Regions from separate parts of the Streptomyces peucetius genome, predicted to be linked through region 3. Evidence: riboswitches for the same ligand, from Rfam matches in the RefSeq annotation. Region 3 holds a riboswitch; each other region holds the start of a gene.

Region 1 (5,364 bases), 2.5 Mb from region 3:
GCACCGACCGTGCGGCGCTGGAACGCTTCGCCGCCTGGGCCGCCGCGCAGCGCGGCGACCGGCTGTCGGTGCTGTTCACGCCGTGGGGTGAGGGGCTGGTCCGGTCCTGGTACCGGAAGGCGCTGACCGAGCTGTCGCATCTGCCGCACATCCGCAGGGTGGCGATCCAGACGAATCTCAGCTGCCGCACCGACTGGGTGGCGGACGCGGACCCGGCGACGCTCGCGCTGTGGTGCACCTACCACCCGGGACAGACGCCTTATGACCGGTTCATCGGCAAGTGCCGGGATCTGGTGCGGCGGGAGATCCGTTTCAGTGTGGGGATCGTCGGCTTTCCCGCCCATCTGGCGGAGGCGCGCCGACTCCGCGCGGATCTGCCGGCGCACGTCTACCTCTGGGCGAACGCGCCCGAGGGCCACGAGCTCTCCGACGCCGAGGCCGACGCCTGGACGGAACTGGACCCGCTCTTCCCCTACAGCCGCCACCCGCACCGCTCCGCCGGGCTGCCGTGCCGCACCGGCGAGTCGGTGATCTCCGTGGACGGTGAGGGGACCGTCCGCCGCTGCCACTTCGTCCGCGCCGAGTTGGGCAACCTGTACGACGGTACGTACCGCCGGGCGCTGCGGCCCCGCGCCTGTCCGCTCGCCGTGTGCGACTGCCACATCGGGTACGTCCACCTGGAGACGCTGCCGCTGTACGACGTCTTCGCGGGCGGCGTCCTCGAACGGATCCCCGCGGCGGACCCCGGCGAGCCGCGCCGGCCCACCCTCCTCGGCCGGCTTCCGGCGGGGCCCCCGGCAGCCGATCCGGTGAGCCCCCGGTGATCACCGCCGGGGCGCCCCCGGCGCCGCCCGCGGCGGACCTGCGCCGCCGTCAGAGCGGCAGCAGGTCCGGACGCTTGGCCGCCACGTGATCGCCCGAGCTCTCGCCGCGCAGCCGCCGCCCGATCCAGGGCACCAGGTACTCGCGCGCCCACTGGATGTCGTCGCGGCGCACCTCGAGCGCCCCGCGCGGGGGCAGCGGCGGCCACGGCTGGTCGGGGTCGGCGGGCACGTCGAGCCCGAGGACCTGCGCGGCGCGCAGCGCGACCCGCGTGTGCCCCTCGGGTGACAGATGCAGCCGGTCGGAGTCCCAGGCCCGCCGGTCCTGGACGGACCTGAGCGACCACAGGTCCAGCACCGGGCAGTCGTAGCGGTCGGCGATGGCCCGCACATGCGCGGTGTACGTGGCGATCTTGCCGCGCAGGTGGCGCAGGACCGGCACGTCGCGGGTGTCGAAGCCGGTCGTCACCATGACGGTGCCGACCGAGCCCGTGAGGTCGGCGACGGCCCGTTCGAAGCGTTCGGCGACGTCGTCCGGGTCGGAGCCGGGCCGGATGATGTCGTTGCCGCCGGCGCAGAAGGTGACGAGGTCGGGCGCGAGTTCCCGGGCCCTCGGCACCTGCTCCTCGACGATCTGGTCGAGGAGCCGCCCGCGTACGGCGAGGTTGGCGTACCGGAAGGTGTGTTCCGGCATGCGGTCGGCGAGCAGGACCGCGAAGCGGTCCGCCCACCCGACGAATCTGCCGTCGGGTCCAAGGTCGCCTACGCCCTCGGTGAAGCTGTCACCGATCGCCGCGTACGACCCGAATGCGTCACTGTTCTCTGTTCTCGAATCGTCTGCCACGAGAGCACATCTTTCCTTTACGGATGTGACTTACGCGACCGTAAGGAGGGGTTGACGGGGGGTGATCTTTACCACCCGTCAGGTTCGGCCCGGCCGGAAGACGCGGAAGCCCCCGCTCCGCCGATGCGGAACGGGGGCCGGGCGGCAGTGCCGTGCGGCGTGCCGGACGGATCAGAGGGAGACTCCGTGCTCGCGCAGGTAGGCGACCGGGTCGATGTCCGAGCCGTAGGAGGGGCCGGTGCGGACCTCGAAGTGCAGGTGCGGGCCGGAGGAGTTGCCGGTGGAGCCGGACAGACCGATCTGCTGGCCGCCGCTCACGGACTGGCCGCTGGAGACGGCCAGGGAGGAAAGGTGGGCGTACTGGGAGTAGGTGCCGTCCGTGTGCTGGATGACGACCTCGTTGCCGTACGCGCCGCCCCAGCCGGCGGAGACGACGGTGCCCGCGCCGATGGCCTTGACGGAGGTGCCCGAGGAGGCGGCGAAGTCCACACCGGTGTGGTAGCCGCTGGACCACATCGCGCCGGAGGCGCGGTACGGCGTGGTGACGGCCGCGTCGACCGGAGCGCTGAAGCCGGACGAGGACGCCGGCGCCGAGGCCTCCTTCACAGGAGCCTCCTTGGCGGGCGCCGCCTTCGCGGGAGCCGCCTTCGCGGGAGCCTTCGGGGCCTGCTCCTCGGGCGCGGCGGCCCGCGAGTCGTCACGCGAGGGGCGGGCCTTTGACTCGGAGCGGGGCTCGGGGTCGTTCTTCGCCTTGGACTTGGCGCCGATGGTCAGCTCCAGGCCCGGGTGGATCAGCGACGGGTTCGCACCGATGGCGCGGCGGTTGTCGTTGAAGAGCTGCTTCCAGCCGCCTCGGACGTCCTGCTCCTCGGCGATCTTCGACAGGTAGTCGCCGGCGACGACGGTGTAGATCTTCGGGGCCTTCTTGGCGGCCGGCAGCGCCGACTCGGCGAGGGCCGGGGCAGCGGCCTTCTGTGCCGCGGCGGCCGGAGCCGCCGCCGGGGCAGCGGTGGCGGCGGCGGTGGCGCCGAACAGCGGGAGCGCGATGGCGGCGCCGCCCGTGCCGGCGATGACGAAGCCGCGGGTGAACGGGTTGGACTTGAAACGACGGTGCTTACCCTTGGCGGGCATGGCGCATTCCTCTCCGGCGCCTACGAGGTGAGCTGTCGGGTTCGGGCTGGAGGTGCCCGGTCGAGCGACTTGCACGACTTCACCCCAAGCCGTCCGGATTTTCCGGAATCGGCGTACTACCTGGGTCCCCCGCTCCTGCCACGCGTGGGTGGGTTCGAATTCCGGCCGGCGGCAGGATTAGGCGGTCCGTCCGGATTGAGCGTGACCGTAGGCGAGTCGGACAGTCCTGGACAAGCCGCGTCTTTCCGCGAGCAATGCGAAGTCCGATATCACCCGGGTATTTCCGGTCACCCTCCGTGGACGACGCTCCTTCAATTGCCGCGCCGGCAACGGAATTCACCCCCAGGCCCCGGCCACACAACGTCACGAATATGACGCTGCTCACCAGCCGGAGCCCATCTCCCCTGCTTACGGGGCACGTTATATCGAACCAGCCAATTCGGACAGAAGATGCATTTGAGCATCTAGTCCCGCACTTGCCCATCAAGTCGCGCCCTGCCGGTTTCGCCGAGACGCCCGCCGGCACAGATCCGGGTGACGCCCGTCACTCCGAGCCGTGAGGAATCCCCTGACTCCGTACGCGTAAAGGGAATTGGCGGAGGCCGGATCACATCCGCCGCAGCCGGATCACGGTGGCGTCCAGATCGCCCTTCAGCCCGGTGTGCAGTCCGTGGTGCAGCAGCACCCCGCCCTGATGGACGACTCCGGTGTCCAGACATTCGTAGGCGGCGGCCGGGTCGATGCCGCGCAGCCGGAGCGCCGGCGGCCGTTCGCCGTACCGCTGCGCCTCGAGCAGCGCGAGCACGACCGTCTCCCCGCCCCGGACGTACTGCACGGCGCTGAGCCCGCCCTCCGGGGCCCGCAGCCGGTACAGCTCGCCGTGCTGGACCACCGGCCTGATCTCCTTGTAGAGCCGGACCCAGTCGCGTGCCTCCGCGAGCTCCGCCTCGCTCCACCCGGTGAGGTCTCCCCCGACGCCCAGCACCCCGGCCATGGCACTGACGAAACGGAAGCGCAGACTGCTGCGGCGGCCGTTGAGCTGGACGTTGGGGCTGTCGGTCACCCAGGCCGCCATGACCCGGGCCGGATGCAGCTGGCTGAAGCCGTGCTGGACGGCCAGCCGGTCCAGCGGGTCGGTGTTGTCCGAGGTCCATACCTGGTCGGTGCGCCCGAGGACCCCGAGGTCGATCCGGCCGCCCCCTCCGGAGCAGGACTCGAAGGCGACGCCCGGATGCGCCGCCCGCAACCGGTCCAGCAGCGCGTAAAAGCCCTCGACGTGGCAGGTCCACAGCTTCTGCGGATACGGCTCCCCCGGCCAGCCCGCATCGGTGAAGCAGCGGTTGAAGTCCCACTTCACATAGTCGACGGGCGCGCTCGACAGCAGGGCGTCCAGCTGCTCCCAGAGGTGGTCCCGGACGTCCTCACGCGCGAGGTTCAGCACGAGCTGGTTGCGGAATTCGGTGCGCACCCGGCCGGGGTGGTGCTGGACCCAGTCGGGATGCGCTCGGTAGAGATCGCTGTCCGCGTTGACCATCTCCGGCTCCACCCAGATCCCGAACCGCATGCCGAGCCCGTGCACTTCACGGGCGAGCGGCGCCAGTCCGTCGGGGAAGCGGTCCGGGTTGGGTGTCCAGTCGCCGAGTCCGGCCCGGTCGCTGGTGCGCCGCCCGAACCAGGCGTCGTCCACGACGAACAGCTCGACCCCGATCCCGGCGGCGCGCCGGGCGAGGGCCAGCTGCTGCTGTTCCGAGATGTCGAAGCCGGTCGCCTCCCACGAGTTGTAGAGCACCGGGCGCGCCTCCTGGGCACCGGGGATCACATGGGCGAGCTGCCAGGCGTGCCAGGCCCTGCTCGCCCCGCCGAACCCGCCGTCGCTCCACAGGCCGGCGAAGACGGGTGAGGTGTACGTCTGCCCCGGCTCGAGCCGCAGCAGCCCGGAATCGTCGTGACCGGCCCCGCCGGTGATCTGCACCGCCTTGTCCGGCAGCTGCTGGACGGAGATCCGCCAGGAACCGGACCAGCCGAGCGCGCAGCCGTACACCTCACCCCGTTCCTCCGTGGCGCCTTCCGCGTCCAGGGCGACCCACGGCAGGTGCTGGTGGCCGGTGTGGCCCCGCCGGCTGCCGATGATCTTCTCGCCGTACGTGAGCGCGGAGCGCACCAGGCGGGACTCGGCGGCCCAGCGCCCGTGCAGCTGGGAGAGCCGCCACGCGTCGCGCATCGGCAGGGTCCAGGCGGCGGCGTCCGCCCGGAGAAGTTCGAGCGCCGGCCCGGTGCCCTCATGGACGACGGTGACCCAGCGTTCGATCACGTCGGAGTCGTCCCGCATGCGGTAGTGCAGGGTCAGGCCGAGGCCCGCCAGGGCGTCGGTGAAGCGCAGCCGCAGCTCGTCGTCCTCGGCGACCCAGCCGTCGAAGACCCACTCGGTGCCGCGCACGTCCTCGGTGCGGACCGACAGCGCCGGGCGGGCGAACCTGGGGCCGCCCTCGACGGGATACTCCTCGCGGCCGTCGAGCTGGGACTCGAAGGGCCAGTAGGGCGGCGGCCCCTGCGCGGCCAGGGCTTCGG
Region 2 (5,364 bases), 1.0 Mb from region 3:
GTGGCCGGTGTGGGGCATGGACATCGACGGGCACCGGGTGCTGGACCTCGACGAGATGTTCGGCGGACTGCCGGTCGTCCTGGAGATCGGCTTCGGGATGGGCGAGGCCACCGCACAGATGGCCGCCGACGACCCCGGCACTGGAATCCTCGCGGTCGACGTGCACACCCCCGGCCAGGGCAATCTCCTGGCCCTGGCGGAGCGGAACGGCCTGACCAACATCCGGGTGGCCAACGGCGACGCGATCATCCTGCTGCGGGAGATGCTGCCGCCCCGCTCGCTCGACGGCATACGCGTCTACTTCCCGGACCCGTGGCCCAAGAAGCGGCACCACAAGCGCCGGCTGATCCAGCCGGACTTCCTCACCCTCGCCGCCCAGCGGCTCAAGCCCGGCGCGGTCCTGCACTGCGCGACCGACTGGGAGCCGTACGCCGAGCAGATGCTCGAAGTGCTGTCCGCGCACCCGCACTTCGAGAACACCCGGGACGACGGCGGTTTCGCGCCACGTCCCGCGTTCCGTCCGCTGACCCGCTTCGAGGGCCAGGGCCTCGACAAGGGCCACAAGGTGCACGACCTGCTCTTCCGCCGGGTTCAGCCGCAGGACTGACGGGTGCTCCGGTGCCCGGGATGCGTCTCGCGCCGTCGCCGGTTGTCAGTGCGTCTGGTTAGGGTCGACGGGTGTCCGACTCGTCCGCGCAGCCATCGCAGCACCGCCCGCCCAGCGCCGCGGTGCCGTCGCACCCGGTGCTGCCGGCGTGCCGCCAGGAGCATGTCGACGCGCTGCTCACCGAGGTCCCCGAGCCCGCGCGCCGGCGCTACCGGCCCCTGGCGGCCTCGAGGTTCTGGCGCAGCAGGGCGGTCCGCGCCGGTGCGGTGATCACGCTGCTCGCCCTCTGCGGCCTGGTGATCCTGGTGCTGGTGCGGGAACAGACCGGCACCCACGGGTTCGTGGTCGGCCTGGCTCTGGCGACACTGCCCGTCCCGCTGCTGCTGGCCGCGTTCCGCTGGCTGGACCGGGTCGAGCCAGGCCCCTGGCGGAACCTCCTCTTCGCCTTCGCCTGGGGCGCCTGCGCCGCGGCCCTGATCGCGATCATCGCGAACACGTTCGCGACCCGCTGGATAGCGACGGCGACCGCCGATCCGGCTTCCGCCGACACCATCGGGGCGACGGTCATAGCGCCCGTGGTCGAGGAGAGCGCGAAGGCCGCAGCGATCCTGCTGATCTTCGTCTTCCGCAGACGGGACTTCACCGGACTCGTGGACGGCGTGGTGGTCGCCGGCTTCACCGCCACCGGCTTCGCCTTCACGGAGAACATCCTCTACCTGGGCAGCGCGTTCGACGAGGACCAGTCGACGGGCACCTCCGGCTTCGCGTCGGTGACCGCCGCGACCTTCTTCGTACGGGTCGTGATGTCACCGTTCGCCCATCCGCTCTTCACCGTGCTCACGGGCCTCGGCTTCGGTGTCGCCGCGCTCGGCGCGCGCCACCACCGGCGTCTGCGGCGTATCGCCCTGCCGCTCCTGGGTCTTGCCCTCGCGATGGGCATGCACGCCCTGTGGAACGGCTCGGCGTCGATGCTCGGCCCGTGGGGCTTCTACGCGGTGTACGGGGCGTTCATGGTGCCGGCGTTCGGGCTGCTCACCTGGCTGACGATATGGACCCGCCAGCGCGAGCTGCGCACGATATCCGACGAGCTCCCCGCCTATGCCGCGGCGGGCTGGATGCCGGCGTCCGAGCCGCGCGCCCTTTCGTCGATGCGCGCCCGCACGCTGGCGCGTGACTTCGCCCGGCGCACGTACGGCCCGGCCGCCGGCCACGCGGTGTCGGAGTACGAGGCGTTCGCGACGTCACTGGCCTTTCTGCGCCGCCGGGCACACCGGGGCGCGGCGGACCCGGACTTCGCGGAGCGCGAGCAGGAACTGCTGCACCACCTGTGGCAGCGCAGACAGGTGGCGGGTCCGTCACTGGCGTACGCGGCCCGGGCGACGAGCCGGGTGCCGGTGCCGCCGCCGTACCGGAACTACGGCGGCTACAACCCGTACCGCTACTGACCCGCGTCGGCGGCCGCGACAGCGCGGACGCCCCATCGGCGGCGGGTGCCCGGGCACAGCCCGGCAGCCCTGGCGTCGGGGGGTGCGGCAGGAATGCCGGAGACATGGAGATGCCCGGCACGGAGAAGCGCATGGGAGAGCATGCGGAGCCCCGTACCGGGCAGGGATCAGATCGTGAGGCCCTTGCCGCGCAGCCAGGCCATCGGGTCGATGCCGGAGCCGCCCGCGGTGTGCACCTCGAGGTGCAGATGGGGCCCGGTGACGTTGCCGGTGGCGCCGACACGCCCGATCGTCTCGCCGGTGGTGACCTTCTGGCCCGCGCTCGCCGTCATGGACGACAGGTGGGCGTACAGGACCTCGGTGCCGTCGTCGAGTTCGAGGACGATGCGGTAGCCGTACGAGCCGGACCACCCCGCGGACTTGACCGTGCCGCTGTGCACGGCCTTGACCGGGGTGCCGGTCGGGGCGGCGAAGTCCAGGCCGGTGTGCTGGCCGGAGGACCACATGGAGCCGGACTCGCCGAAGGTGGAGGTGATCGTGTACGAGGAGGTGGGCAGGGAGAAGCTCCTCGCGAGCTCGGCGAGACGCTCGGCCTCCGCCTTGGCCCGGGCGGCCTCTTCCGCCTTGCGCTTCTCTTCCGCGGCCTTGGCCTCTGCCTCGCTCTGCTGCTTTTCCGCAGCGGCCGCGGCCTGTTCGGCGGCGGCCTTCTCCGCGGCGGCCTTGGCCTCCGCGTCCGCGGCGGCCTGCTGCTGCTCGGCCTGCGCGAGGATGCGGGCCCGCAACGCCTCGCCCGCGCCCGTCGCCCGGGCGGAGCCGTCGCCACCGTCGGCCACCGTGGTCGCGGCGGTCAGCGGGGCGGTGTTCACGTCCGCCGCGGCGTCGGAATCCGAGTCGTCGGACACCAACGAGCCCACGCCCGGCAGGGACTTGGCGTCGGGAAGATTGTCCGTGATGGCGTCGGGAAGGGAAATGGAGACCGCCGGCTTGTCCTGCGCGGTGGCTATGCCACCCGCGCCGACCGCGGCGATCACACCGACGCCGAGCACCGTGGAGCTGCGGGCGAGTCCGCCGCGCTGCTTGATGACACGGTGCCGGCCGCGCACCGGGCGGATGGACTCCTCTGTGGGATTCCATTCCTCCCAGGTCCGCTCGGGTGCGTCGTCACCGATGCGTTCGGACGCGAAGCGGGCCTCTGGGGCAGGCATGTTGGACGCCACGAAGGCGTTCTCCTTCCTTCCTTCTCGCCTACCGGGTTAGCTGACGGGTTCGGAGCAGGAAGGTCTCCTACGGGCGCCTCGACCGCGGACTGAGCGGCAAAAGGTGCCCGATTCACCCCAATTGGTGGTTCCCCGGTTCCCTTGCGGGATTCGGCGCGTGCGCGCGGTGCCGCCTCTGACGACGGCTGGGACGACCGCGCTGCGTTATCGAACGTTAATAGACGGCGGGGCCGGATTCCAAGCTGTTCCGACTGATCATTAGCGATTTCGACGGGGACTTAACGTGACAGAGGCACTCAGAATCGGGCGACTTGATCAAACATCGGACAGAGACCTTTTCCTGACGGTGTGTCAAATGTTATGCGGAGAGGTGCCCTTGGGTCACAGGCCGTAAGGACGACCGAGGCCGGCCCGCGGGTCGAGGCGCCGACGGCGCGCGGGCCGGTTGACGCGCGGGCCGAGGGCCGACGGGCGGTCCGACGACACGCGGGCCGGCGGCTGACGGACGGTCCGACGGCCCTCGGGAAGAGGACGACATCCGCTTCCGCCGTCGGCTCAGACCGCCGGAGGAACCACCGGCACAATCCTGCGCCGCTCCGGCTGGCCCCGAGCCGGACGGCCGACGGCCAGCAGAGCCATGTCGTCGTTCGAGCCGCCGCCGGTGTACCGGCGTACGTCGTCGACGAGTGCGTCCAGCAGCTCCCCCGGCCCCGGGAAGAGCCGCCCGGTGAGCCGTTCCACCGGGTCGTAGAAGACGCCGCGGTCGTCGCGCGCCTCCGTCACCCCGTCCGTGTAGAGCAGCAGCGTCGCCCCGTCGGGCAGCGGATACTCCGCCGCCCGGTCCGGCCACTCCCCCAGATCACCCATGCCGAGCGGCAGCGCCGCCTGCGGCGGACGGAGCACGTCCAGCCCCCCGTCGGCATGCAGCACCAGCGGCTCCGGATGCCCCCGGTTCACCAGCCGCACCAGCGGACGGCCGCGGGGAATCTCGCCCAGCACGGCCGTGGTGAAGCCCTCCACCGCGTCCAGGCCCTCGCGCCGGTCCCCCTCCCGCTTGAGCGCGCGCTCCAGCCGCTGCCCCACACCCTCGAGCGAGCGCTCCTGCTCCGCGGCCTCGCGGAACGCGCCGATGACGACCGCCACGGTCGCCACCGCCCCCAGCCCCTTGCCCCGGACGTCGCCCACGAGGAGCCGCACACCGTGCGGGGTGTCCTGCACCGCGAACAGGTCGCCGCCGATGAAGGCGCCCTCCTGCGCCGCCTCGTACCGGGCGGCGATGTGCAGGCCGCCGATCCGCTCGGCCGGCGCGGGCAGCACGGCCCGCTGCGCGGTCTCGGCGATCACCCGCGCCGAGGCCAGCTGCTCGCCTCTGCGCTGTACGACCCTGTTGATGACCAGGGCCAGAGCGGCGACGGTGAGCACCGTGGTGGTCTCGGTGGCCGCGGTGATCTGCGCGGCGGTCCCGTTGTAGACGTGCATGCCGCTCACCCCCAGGATCGCGGCGACACCCATGAGCAGGGTCGCCACGAACGAGACGAGAGGGGCGGCGAGAAGGGGCGCGGCGGCGAAGAGCGGCACCGCGGTGAAACGAGGCGGTGTCAGCATGTCGAAGACCACCCCTGCGACGATCATCGCGACGGGCAGGGCACGCACGAACCACGGGGCCCGACGCGCGCCGCCTTCATCCCGCCGCTGCTGTCCCAAAGGTGGTCTCTCCTGCCGGGTCCGCTGACGGCTGCGGACAGTACCGCGCCCACCTCAGGCTCGGCGCCGACGCGCCGTGCAGCCACTTCCCATCGCCCAACCGGGCGAATGCCGAGGCGACCGGAAAAGCCACCGGCCCGATGGTCGATCTCCAGGATCGACCATCGGGCCGGTGTCATCAGTAGCGGGGACAGGATTTGAACCTGCGACCTCTGGGTTATGAGCCCAGCGAGCTACCGAGCTGCTCCACCCCGCGTCGGTGAACACAACCTTACGCCATCCGGAGCAAGATCAACTCCACTTTTTCCGCGAGGCCGCCTCGATCCGGTCACACCGCCCCGCCGCCGTTCGTCATACATCCGGACAGCCGAGGACGACGAGGGGACAGAAC
Region 3 (5,364 bases):
CAGGCCGAACTGGTCGTGCGTGACCCGGTCGCCCACCGCCAGCGAGATCACCGGCTTGTCGCTCGTACGCCGGGTGGCGAAGCCCGAGGCACCGCCGCGCGAACGCGCGGACGACAACGAGGACGCGATGCCGGACGTGGGCCCGGCAGGGGCGGCCATCGGGCCCGTCCGCTTCCAGGTCAGATGCCGCTCGGGGATCTCCTCGAGGAACCGCGAGGGCGGGTTGTACGAGGGCTGGCCCCAGGCACTGCGCATCGACGAGCGGGTCAGGTAGAGCCGCTCGCGGGCGCGGGTGATGCCCACGTACGCCAGGCGCCGCTCCTCCTCCAGCTCCTTCGTCTGCCCCAGCGCCCGCATGTGCGGGAAGACGCCGTCCTCCATACCGGTGAGGAACACGACGGGGAACTCGAGGCCCTTGGCGGTGTGCAGGGTCATCAGCGTGATGACGCCGGTGCCCTCCTCGTCCTCGTCGGGGATCTGGTCGGAGTCGGCGACGAGCGCGACCTTCTCCAGGAACTCCGCGAGCGTGCCGGCGCCCTCCTCGTCCCCGCGCTCCTGCTCGAACTCGAGTGCCACGGCCGCCAGTTCCTGGAGGTTCTCGATGCGGGTCTCGTCCTGCGGGTCCGTGGACGCCTGCAGCTCGGCGAGGTAGCCGGTCCGCTCCAACACGGCCTCCAGCACGACCGCGGGACCGGCGCCCGAGTCGACGATCGTCCGCAGCTCCTCCATCAGCACGTTGAACCGCTTGACCGCGTTGGCGGAGCGGGCCGCCATGCCGTAGGCCTCGTCGACCCGCTTGAGGGCCTGCGGGAAGGTGATCTTCTCGCGCAGCGCCAGCGCGTCGACCATCGCCTCCGCGCGCTCGCCGATGCCGCGCTTCGGAACGTTCAGGATGCGGCGCAGCGGGACGTTGTCCTCGGGGTTGGCGAGGACGCGCAGATAGGCCAGCACGTCGCGGACCTCCTTGCGCTCGTAGAAGCGCACACCGCCGACGACCTTGTAGGGCAGGCCGACGCGGATGAAGATCTCCTCGAACACACGCGACTGTGCGTTCGTGCGGTAGAAGACGGCGACGTCGCCCGCCTTCGCCTCGCCCTGGTCGGTGAGCCGGTCGATCTCGTCGGCGACGAACTGGGCCTCGTCGTGCTCGGTGTCCGCGACGTAGCCGGTGATCTGGGCGCCCTCGCCCGCGTTCGTCCACAGGTTCTTGGGGCGGCGGGACTCGTTGCGCTCGATGACGGCGTTGGCTGCGGACAGGATCGTCTGGGTGGAGCGGTAGTTCTGCTCCAGCAGGATCGTGGTCGCGTCCGGGTAGTCCTCCTCGAACTGGAGGATGTTGCGGATGGTCGCGCCGCGGAAGGCGTAGATCGACTGGTCGGCGTCACCGACGACGCACAGCTCGGCCGGGTCCAGGTCCTCGTAACCGGTGCCCACCAGTTCGCGCACGAGCGTGTACTGAGCGTGGTTGGTGTCCTGGTACTCGTCGACCAGTACGTGCCGGAAGCGGCGCCGGTAGTGCTCGGCGACGTCCGGGAACGCCTGGAGGAGATGGACCGTCGTCATGATGATGTCGTCGAAGTCCAGCGCGTTGGCCTCGCGCAGCCTCGCCTGGTACATCCGGTACGCCTCGGCCAGCGTCTTCTCGAAGCCTCCCTCAGAGCCTCCCGCCTGGGAGGTACCCCCAAGAGCCTGGTCGGCGAAGGCCTCCTCGTCGATCAGCTCGTTCTTCAGGTTCGAGATCTTGGCGCTGAAGGACTTCGGCGGGAACTTCTTCGGGTCCAGGTCCAGATCGCGGCAGACCAGCGACATCAGCCGCTTCGAGTCGGCGGCGTCGTAGATCGAGAACGACGAGGTGAAGCCCAGCTTCTTCGACTCGCGGCGCAGGATGCGCACGCACGCGCTGTGGAAGGTCATGACCCACATGGCGTTCGCACGCGGACCCACCAGCTGCTCGACGCGCTCCTTCATCTCGCCGGCGGCCTTGTTGGTGAAGGTGATCGCCAGTATCTGGCCGGGGTGCACATGGCGCGTCCCCAGCAGATGGGCGATGCGGTGCGTGAGCACACGGGTCTTGCCGGAGCCGGCGCCGGCCACGATGAGCAGGGGCGACCCGGTGTGCACGACAGCGGCGCGCTGCTGTTCGTTCAGCCCTTCGAGCAGCGCGGCGGGGTCCACGACGGGGCGCGGCGCGCCGTCGCGGTAGTACCCGTCGCGGGCCGGAGGCACGTCGAACGCGCCCTGGAAGAGGTCGTCCGGAATCTGCTCCGGAGCCGGCTCCTCGGGCGGCGGCGGGTGCTCGTCCGCTCGGGGCTGGAGGTCCGCCAGGAAGCTGTCGTCAAAGAGGCTGCTCATCGCCTAACGAGTCTAGGCGGCCGGACCGACAATCGTGGCCGCACGCGGATACCAGGGGCGGCCACGGTAGGTGACCGCCCACATCCACCGGGCGACCGATCGGTGACCGGGGGCCCGGCCCGGAGCGGGCCGCAGAAAAGGTCACGAAAATGTATCGGACATATCGAACATCAACCTTCACAGCAGCTGCACGAGTTGGCTAGCGTGCTCGACCAGGCGGCCCGCACCCCTCCCGGCGAACCACGCCGAACGGGCGGCCTGCGCCGAATCCGGCCTCCCGTCCACGGAGTTCGGAACCGGGGACCCACCATGCAGTACCGGGGTGAATCGGACCGCGTTCCGCTCGGTCCGTAGGGCGCCTTCCGTTCGCCCGAACCCGACAGCTAACCCGGTAGGCGGTCCACGGAAGAAGGAGATGCCGGCCTTGGCGTCGCATCGCAAGCCCCGCAGCCGAACCGCAAAGCAGTCCCCCGCCGTCGGATTCACGACGGCAGCCCTCGCCGGTGTGACCCTGCTCTCCACGCAGAGCGCGACCGCCGCGCCCTCCGAGCCGAAGCCCAGCATCGAAGAGGTGCAGAAGAAGGTCGACGACCTGTACCGGCAGGCGGGCAGCGCCACGCAGGAGTACAACAAGGCGAAGGAAGCCACCGCCGAGAAGCGCCAAGAGGTGGACCGGCTCCTCGACGAGGCGGCCGTGCGCACCGAAAAGCTGAACGAGTCGCGCCGGGCCCTCGGCAACTACGCGGCCGCCCAGTACCGCACCGGTTCCGTCACGCCCACCGCCGCGCTGATGTTCGCGGACAGTCCGCAGGCGTACTTCGACCAGACACAGCTGATGGACCGGATGACGGATCAGCAGCGCACCGCGGTCGCCGAGTACGAGACCGAGCGGGCGGCAGCCGCCAGAGAGCGCGCGGAGGCGACGAAGCGGCTCGAGTCCCTCACGGACTCCCAGGAGGCCCTGCGCACCAGCAAGCAGACGGTGCAGGCCAAGCTCGCCGAGGCACGCACCCTGCTGTCGAAGCTGACTGCGGAGGAGAAGGCACGGCTCGCCGCGATCGAGCGGAAGAAGGAGGAGGAGGCGCGCCGCAAGGCCCAGGAGAAGGCCGAGGCGGAGGCCCGCGCGAGGGCCGAGGCCGAGGCCGAGCGGCAGCGCCAGGAACGCGAGACGGCCCCGGACACCGGCACCACGGACCCGGGCACCGGCACGGAGGACGGCACCTACGCGGCCAAGGCCGACAAGGTGCTCGCCTTCGCCCGCGCCCAGATCGGCAAGCCGTACGTCTGGGGTGCGTCGGGCCCGAGCTCGTACGACTGCTCCGGCCTCACCCAGGCCGCGTGGAAGGCCGCCGGGGTGGACCTGCCGCGCACCACCTGGGACCAGGTGGAGGTCGGCACCCGGGTCGCGACGGCCGATCTGCTCCCGGGCGACCTGGTCTTCTTCTACGACGACATCAGCCACGTCGGCATCTACATCGGCGACGGCAAGATGATCCACGCCCCCAAGCCGGGCACGAACGTCCGCGAGGAGTCCATCTACTACATGCCGGTCTACGGGAGCATCCGCCCCGCCTGATCCCGGCGCACGAGTGCCCGGGCGGCGCGGCCGCCCGGGCACCGGTCCGTCCCGCGCGGATCAGGTCCAGAGGGTGGCGATGAACACGTTGGCCACGGTCAGGCCGCCGACCGCGCCGAACAGCGCCTTGTCGACCTTCTCCTCGTCCCGCTTGACGTACACCAGGCCCAGGATCACCACCAGGACCGCCAGCTTGATGCCGATCTTGAGGTTGTTCACCGCCTGGTCGTCCGCCTGGTTCAGACCCACCAGCGCCACGCCCGTGACCAGCATGGTCAGCGCGCCGTGCAGCATCGCCGGGTTGAAGCGGGCCGTGCCCTCTCCCATTGCCTTCATCTGGGTCAGGAATCCGCCCAGCAGCGAGGCGATACCGATGATGTGCAGGGCGACGAAGACATTGGTGAGTACGTCCATGGCCGGAGCCTAACCCTCCCCATATCACCGTCCGTCGGGCAGGTGGGCCCGCTCCGCCGCATCGGTCGGCCGGCTACGGCAATGCGGACGCACGACGACCACCGGGTGATCAGCAACCGGTCCCAAGTGTCCATCTTCGGCACTTTGCGGTCCTTTCACCCCGCCCCCGTGACCGTGACGTCTAGCGTCCTGCCCCAGGTGGCCGACTCCCCACCCGCCGTCGTGCAGCCGGACGGCACTCGGCCGCCACCGCCGGGAGATCCGGCGGCGGACCGCTCCCCCGAGCGGCCCGCCGCCGGATGCGAAGGGTACGGCGACAGAGAACGACGGAAGGACGTGGAAGCCCTCGTGGCAGCCCACCGGAAACCAAGGCGGCACCCGCTCGGCGGGCCGGCCGCGCGTACCGCGGTCACGATCACGCTCGCCGGCGCGACGGCCGGCACCGCGCTCGAGGGCACGGTCCACGCCGAGCCCCGTCCCACCCCTGCACAGGTCAGGGCCGAAGTCGACAAGCTGTACCAGGAGGCGGAGGTCGCCACCGAGAAGTACAACGGCGCCAAGGAGCAGACGGAGGGCGCCCGCAGGTCGCTCGACGCACTGCGCGACGAGGCGGCGCGCAGGACCGAGCGGCTGAACACCTCCCGCAACGCGCTCGGTTCGGTCGCCACCGCCCAGTACCGTGACGGCGGCATGGACCCCGGCCTGCGCCTCGCGCTCACCTCCGACCCGGCCGAGTACCTGGAACGCGCCGCCCGCGCCGAACGGGTCGGCGCACGGCAGGCCGCCTCGATCGCCGGCGTGCAGCGGCAGTTGAGGGACCTGGACCACCTCAAGGCACAGGCCGCCGAGAAGATCGCCACGCTGGAGGCCCGCCGCAAGGAACTGGCCCGTCACAAGGCCACGGTCCGCGGCAAACTCGCGGCCGCCGAGCGGCTCCTGGCCCGGCTCACCGCCGAACAGCGCGCCGCGTACAACAGCGGCGATCCGGCTCCGGCCCCCGCCGACCGCGCCGGCACTTCGCG
Region 4 (5,364 bases), 1.3 Mb from region 3:
CGGTACGACAACGTGCCGTACGGCACGGCCTTCGAGAGGCTGACCGCCCTCGCCTACCCGCAGGGCCACCCCTACCACCACACCCCGATCGGCTCGATGGCCGACCTGGACGCGGCGACCCTCGAGGACGCCCGGGCCTTCTTCCGTACGTACTACGCACCCAACAACGCGGTGCTGTCGGTCGTCGGCGACATCGACCCCGAGCAGACGCTCGCCTGGATCGAGAAGTACTTCGGGTCCATCCCCTCCCACGACGGCAAGCAGCCGCCCCGTGACGGCACGCTCCCGGAGAACATCGGCGCGCAGCTGCGCGAGGAGGTCGTCGAGGAGGTCCCGGCCCGTGCCCTGATGGCCGCCTACCGCCTTCCGCACGACGGCACCCGCGAGTGCGACGCCGCGGACCTTGCGCTCACGGTCCTCGGCGGCGGGGAGTCCTCCCGGCTCCACAACCGCCTGGTGCGCCGCGACCGGACCGCCGTCGCGGCCGGATTCGGTCTGCTGCGGCTGGCGGGCGCCCCGTCGATGGGCTGGCTGGACGTCAAGACCTCCGGAGGCGTCGAGGTTCCGCAGATCGAGGCCGCCGTCGACGAGGAGCTGGCACGCTTCGCGGCCGAGGGCCCGACGGCGGGGGAGATGGAGCGGGCTCAGGCCCAGCTGGAGCGCGAGTGGCTGGACCGGCTCGGCACGGTCGCGGGCCGCGCCGACGAACTCTGCCGTTACGCGGTGCTGTTCGGCGATCCCCAGCTGGCGCTGACCGCCGTCCAGCGGGTGCTCGACGTCACCGCGGAGGAGGTGCAGGCCGTCGCCAAGGCACGCCTGCATCCCGAGAACAGGGCGGTGCTGGTCTATGAACCGGTCGCCGCGGAAGAGACCGAAGCGGCCGACGGACACGAGCACGAAGGGACGGACCAGTGAGCGACGCTGCCGTGACCATGGACTTCCACCCGCAGCCGACTCCGGGCACCGCCCGGCCCTGGGCCTTCCCGGCCCCCGAGCGCGGCACACTGGACAACGGCCTGACGGTGCTGCGCTGCCACCGCCCCGGCCAGCAGGTGGTGGCCGTCGAGGTCTGCCTCGACGCCCCGCTGGAGGCGGAGCCCGAGGGCCTCGACGGAGTCGCCACGATCATGGCGCGCGCTCTGTCGGAGGGTACGGACAAGCACCCGGCGGAGGAGTTCGCGGCCGAACTGGAACGCTGCGGTGCCACCCTGGACGCCCACGCGGACCACCCCGGGGTGCGGGTGTCGCTGGAGGTGCCGGTCTCCCGGCTCCCCAAGGCTCTCGGCCTGCTCGCCGAGGCGCTGCGCGCGCCCGCCTTCGAGCCGGACGAGGTCGAGCGGCTGGTCCGCAACCGCCTCGACGAGATCCCGCACGAGACGGCGAACCCGGGCCGCCGCGCCGCCAAGCAGCTCGCCAAGGAGCTCTTCCCGTCCTCGCTGCGCGTCTCCCGCCCCCGCCAGGGCACGGAGGAGACGGTGGCCCGGATCGACGCCGCCGCCGTACGCGCCTTCTTCGAGGCCCATGTGCGTCCCGCGACCGCGACCGCCGTGATCGTCGGCGACCTCACCGGCGTCGACCTGGACGCCGTCCTCGGCGACTCGCTCGGCACCTGGACGGGCGACAAGGCCGACCCGCGGCCCGTGCCCGCGGTCACCGCCGACGACACCGGCCGGGTGGTCATCGTGGACCGTCCCGGGGCCGTGCAGACGCAGCTGCTCATCGGCCGGATCGGAGCGGACCGCCACGACCGGGTCTGGCCCGCCCAGGTGCTCGGCACGTACTGCCTCGGCGGCACCCTCACCTCCCGCCTCGACCGGGTGCTGCGCGAGGAGAAGGGCTACACCTACGGCGTACGGGCCTTCGGCCAGGTCCTGCTCTCCGCCCCCGACGGCTCCGGCGCGGCCATGCTCGCCATCAGCGGCTCCGTGGACACGCCCAACACCGGGCCCGCGCTCGAGGATCTGTGGAAGGTGCTCCGCACGCTCGCGGCCGAGGGCCTCACCGACGCCGAACGCGACGTCGCCGTGCAGAACCTGGTGGGCGTCGCCCCGCTGAAGTACGAGACGGCGGCCTCCGTCGCGGCCACCCTGGCCGACCAGGTCGAGCAGCACCTGCCGGACGACTACCAGGCCCAGTTGTACGTTCGGCTGGCGGAGACCGGCACGGTGGAGGCGACCGCGGCGGTCGTGGGCGCCTTCCCGGTGGACCGGCTGGTCACGGTGCTCGTCGGCGACGCGTCGCAGATCGAGGAGCCGGTCAAGGCGCTCGGCATCGGTGAAGTGGCGGTTGTCTCGGGCTGATCGGGAGCCGCCGACCGGATGCAGGGTCGAAAGCGGCGCATTACAGGCAAGTGGCATGCAAGTGGAACCCCGGCTTCGATTCGTTTGCCGGGGTTCCGTTGTATGTCCGTTTTATGGGAGAGGTTGCCTGTCTGCCCTGTGGCATGCGCTACAAAAGGGCCTGTCCGTTTGGTGATCGACGGACGGGATGCCTAGCGTCGGTCCGGCTGTCCGCCTGGAGATCGTCGCGCCCGCGGCGTCGGGCAGTCATCGCCGAGTCCCCGTCAGGCGCGAGCCTGGGGAGCCGGGGACCCATTCGTCCCTGGGGTGAATCGGGCACCTTCGCCTGCGCGGAGGCGCCCGTAGGAGACCTTCCTGCTCCGAACCCGTCAGCTAACCCGGTAGGCGAGAAGGAAGGAAAGGACCAGCCTCTTCATGGCGTTCACCCGTGCCACCGGGAAGCATCGTGCCCCGAGCCGCCTGACGCGCAGGAGCGCGAACCTGGCCGGCGTCGCCGCACTCGCCACCACCGGCGTCGTCGGAAGCTTCGCCTCCCCGGCACTCGCCGCCGACGCCGACGCCCCCTCCGCCGAGGACACCGGCCTCACGCAGATCGTCACCATGGACTCGCTCGCCGACGAGATAGCCGCCCAGGCCGCCGCCCAGAAGAAGGAGGCCGAGGAGGCCGCCGCCAAGGCCCGTGCGCGGGCGAAGGCCGCGGCGGAGGCCAAGCGCAGGGCCGAGGCTCGCGCCGAGGCGGCCCGCGAGGCCGAGGAGCGCGCCGCCCGTGAGGCCGAGCGCAAGCGGCTGAATTCCTTCCGGCTCCCCGTCGCCGGCTCCTACGTGACCACCGGCTACCGCGCCGGTGGCGCCCTGTGGTCCTCCGGCTCGCACTCCGGCGTCGACTTCCGTGCCGCGTCCGGCAGTTCCGTCGTGGCGGTGGGCTCCGGCACCGTCGTCGAGGCGGGCTGGGGCGGCGCGTACGGCAACAACATCGTGATCCGGATGAACGACGGCACCTACACCCAGTACGGCCACCTGTCGTCCATCGGCGTCTTCGTCGGCCAGCAGGTCACCCCGGGCCAGCAGATCGGCCTCTCCGGCTCGACCGGCAACTCGACCGGCCCGCACCTGCACTTCGAGGCGCGGACCACAGCCGAGTACGGCTCCGACATCGACCCGGTCGCCTACCTCCGCTCGCACGGCGTCGCCGTCTAGCGGTCATGCGCAGCCCGCTCGAAGGCCCCCGGCTTCCGCCGGGGGCCTTCGCCGTGTTCCGTGCCGTTTTCACCATTCCGTGATTGCCGCTCCGGCCAAGAGATTTCCGTGGTTTCACGGGCGCCGTCGGAAAACGGCGCGCATTGCAATAGAGTCACGGGAAGGCGCGTCAATCGGTTGCGTTTCGCTCGGATCAAGGCGGAGGTTCGGTCATGCGTATTCCCGCGCACTCGGTATGCACGGCGATCCGTGACGACATCGTCTCCGGTGTCTTCGAGCGCGGCAGCCGGCTCGCCGAGGAGCAGCTCGCCCGCCGCTACGGGGTCTCCCGGGTCCCGGTGCGTGAGGCGCTGCGCACCCTGGAGTCGGAGGGGTTCGTCGTCACCCGGCGGCACGCGGGCGCCTGCGTCGCCGAACCCACGGAGCAGGAAGCCGCCGATCTCCTGGAGATCCGGCTGCTGTTGGAGCCCCTGGGGGCGGCGCGCGCCGCACAGCGCCGCACCGAAGCGCATCTCAAGGTGCTTCGCGGCCTGGTCAGACTGGGGCAGGAGAGGGCGCGGCGGGGGCAGGGCGAAGACCTGCGCTCCCTCGGCAACTGGTTCCACGAGACGCTCGCCCAGTCCTGCGGCAGCCCCGGACTCACCGCGCTGCTCACCCAGTTGCGGCACAAGATCGCCTGGATGTACGTGGTCGAGCACCCGGCCGCGCCGGTCGAGTCGTGGGCCGAGCACGGCGCGATCGTCGACGCCGTGGCGCGCGGTGACGCCGGGCGGGCCCGGGCGCTGACGGCACTGCACGCGGAGCGTGCCGCCGGGGCGCACCGGTTGCGGCGCACCGTGCGGGTGAGGACTTCGCAACATTCCGTAAACACCGCGAGCGGCCGGAATTAACAAAGGGTCTGTACAAAAAGAGGCGTGATGTGATCGGCCTCCTTTCTTTCCTGGATTTCCCTTTCCCGGCGGCAGCCGGAAAGGCGTGCACCGGTTTATGGCGCGCCTGCGTATTTCATGGTGATCCCGGAAAAGAAGAACCGCGGTGCTCCCGCCCGGGGCATCGCGGTTCTGTCGCGCACAGGGGCGGGCCGTGCGGCCCGCTGCGCTCAGACGGTTCAGACGGTTCAGACGGTTCAGACGGTCTCGGGAAGCTCGTCGAGACCCTCCGCCACCAGCTTGGCCAGGCGGTCCAGGGCGGCCTCGGCGCCGTCCGCGTCGGAAGCGAGGACGATCTCCTCGCCGCCCTGCGCGCCCAGGCCGAGCACGGCGAGCATGGAGGCGGCGTTGACCGGGTTGCCGTCGGCCTTGGCGATCGTCACAGGGACGCCGGCAGCCGTCGCGGCACGGACGAAGATGGACGCGGGGCGGGCGTGAAGGCCCTCGGCCCAGCCGACATTGACGCGGCGCTCAGCCATGGTGATGCCCTTCAAGTCTTAGCGGTTGTCTAGACCAGTCTCTCATGTGTTCCGGCGTGCTCCCGGCCCCCTCCGGCGGGGGCCGGCAGACCGCCCCTCCGGCCTCCTCAGCCTGCCCGTCGGCAACCGGCTCCGCGACCGCTGGGCCGAGCCGTAGGCTTTCACCATGCAGACCTCGCAGGAGCACGCGTACCCGGCTCACTGGGAAGCAGACGTGGTGCTGCGCGACGGCGGCACCGCCCGGATCAGGCCCATCACGACCGAGGACGCCGACCGGCTGGTCAGCTTCTACGAGCAGGTCTCCGACGAGTCGAAGTACTACCGCTTCTTCGCCCCCTACCCGCGGCTGTCCGACAAGGACGTCCACCGCTTCACCCACCACGACTACGTGGACCGGGTCGGGCTCGCGGTCACGGTTGGCGGCGAGTTCATCGCCACCGTCCGCTACGACCGGATCGA

The links. Region 3 has a riboswitch for cyclic di-AMP ahead of OGH68_RS22285 (C40 family peptidase). Riboswitches for the same ligand answer to the same signal wherever they lie in the genome.
Region 1: another riboswitch for cyclic di-AMP. It lies ahead of OGH68_RS32895 (M23 family metallopeptidase); the one in region 3 lies ahead of OGH68_RS22285 (C40 family peptidase).
Region 2: another riboswitch for cyclic di-AMP. It lies ahead of OGH68_RS17285 (M23 family metallopeptidase); the one in region 3 lies ahead of OGH68_RS22285 (C40 family peptidase).
Region 4: another riboswitch for cyclic di-AMP. It lies ahead of OGH68_RS27905 (M23 family metallopeptidase); the one in region 3 lies ahead of OGH68_RS22285 (C40 family peptidase).

The regions. Positions count from the first base shown of each region.
Region 1 covers NZ_CP107567.1:7,286,472-7,291,835, reverse strand. Annotated here, with positions in the region: gene OGH68_RS32905 (STM4011 family radical SAM protein) at 1-824, shown strand, start outside; gene OGH68_RS32900 (SGNH/GDSL hydrolase family protein) at 874-1,665, opposite strand; gene OGH68_RS32895 (M23 family metallopeptidase) at 1,837-2,796, opposite strand; cyclic di-AMP (ydaO/yuaA leader) riboswitch at 2,801-2,957, opposite strand; gene OGH68_RS32890 (alpha-galactosidase) at 3,404-5,364, opposite strand, start outside.
Region 2 covers NZ_CP107567.1:3,776,715-3,782,078, forward strand. Annotated here, with positions in the region: gene trmB (tRNA (guanosine(46)-N7)-methyltransferase TrmB) at 1-607, shown strand, start outside; gene OGH68_RS17280 (PrsW family intramembrane metalloprotease) at 679-2,052, shown strand; gene OGH68_RS17285 (M23 family metallopeptidase) at 2,220-3,269, opposite strand; cyclic di-AMP (ydaO/yuaA leader) riboswitch at 3,280-3,435, opposite strand; gene OGH68_RS17290 (PP2C family protein-serine/threonine phosphatase) at 3,825-4,973, opposite strand; tRNA gene OGH68_RS17295 (tRNA-Met) at 5,156-5,229, opposite strand.
Region 3 covers NZ_CP107567.1:4,808,816-4,814,179, reverse strand. Annotated here, with positions in the region: gene pcrA (DNA helicase PcrA) at 1-2,352, opposite strand, end outside; cyclic di-AMP (ydaO/yuaA leader) riboswitch at 2,604-2,766, shown strand; gene OGH68_RS22285 (C40 family peptidase) at 2,768-3,928, shown strand; gene OGH68_RS22280 (hypothetical protein) at 3,989-4,342, opposite strand; gene OGH68_RS22275 (NlpC/P60 family protein) at 4,691-5,364, shown strand, end outside.
Region 4 covers NZ_CP107567.1:6,130,733-6,136,096, forward strand. Annotated here, with positions in the region: gene OGH68_RS27895 (M16 family metallopeptidase) at 1-915, shown strand, start outside; gene OGH68_RS27900 (M16 family metallopeptidase) at 933-2,300, shown strand; cyclic di-AMP (ydaO/yuaA leader) riboswitch at 2,541-2,702, shown strand; gene OGH68_RS27905 (M23 family metallopeptidase) at 2,715-3,497, shown strand; gene OGH68_RS27910 (GntR family transcriptional regulator) at 3,710-4,387, shown strand; gene OGH68_RS27915 (HPr family phosphocarrier protein) at 4,624-4,905, opposite strand; gene OGH68_RS27920 (bifunctional GNAT family N-acetyltransferase/acetate--CoA ligase family protein) at 5,072-5,364, shown strand, end outside.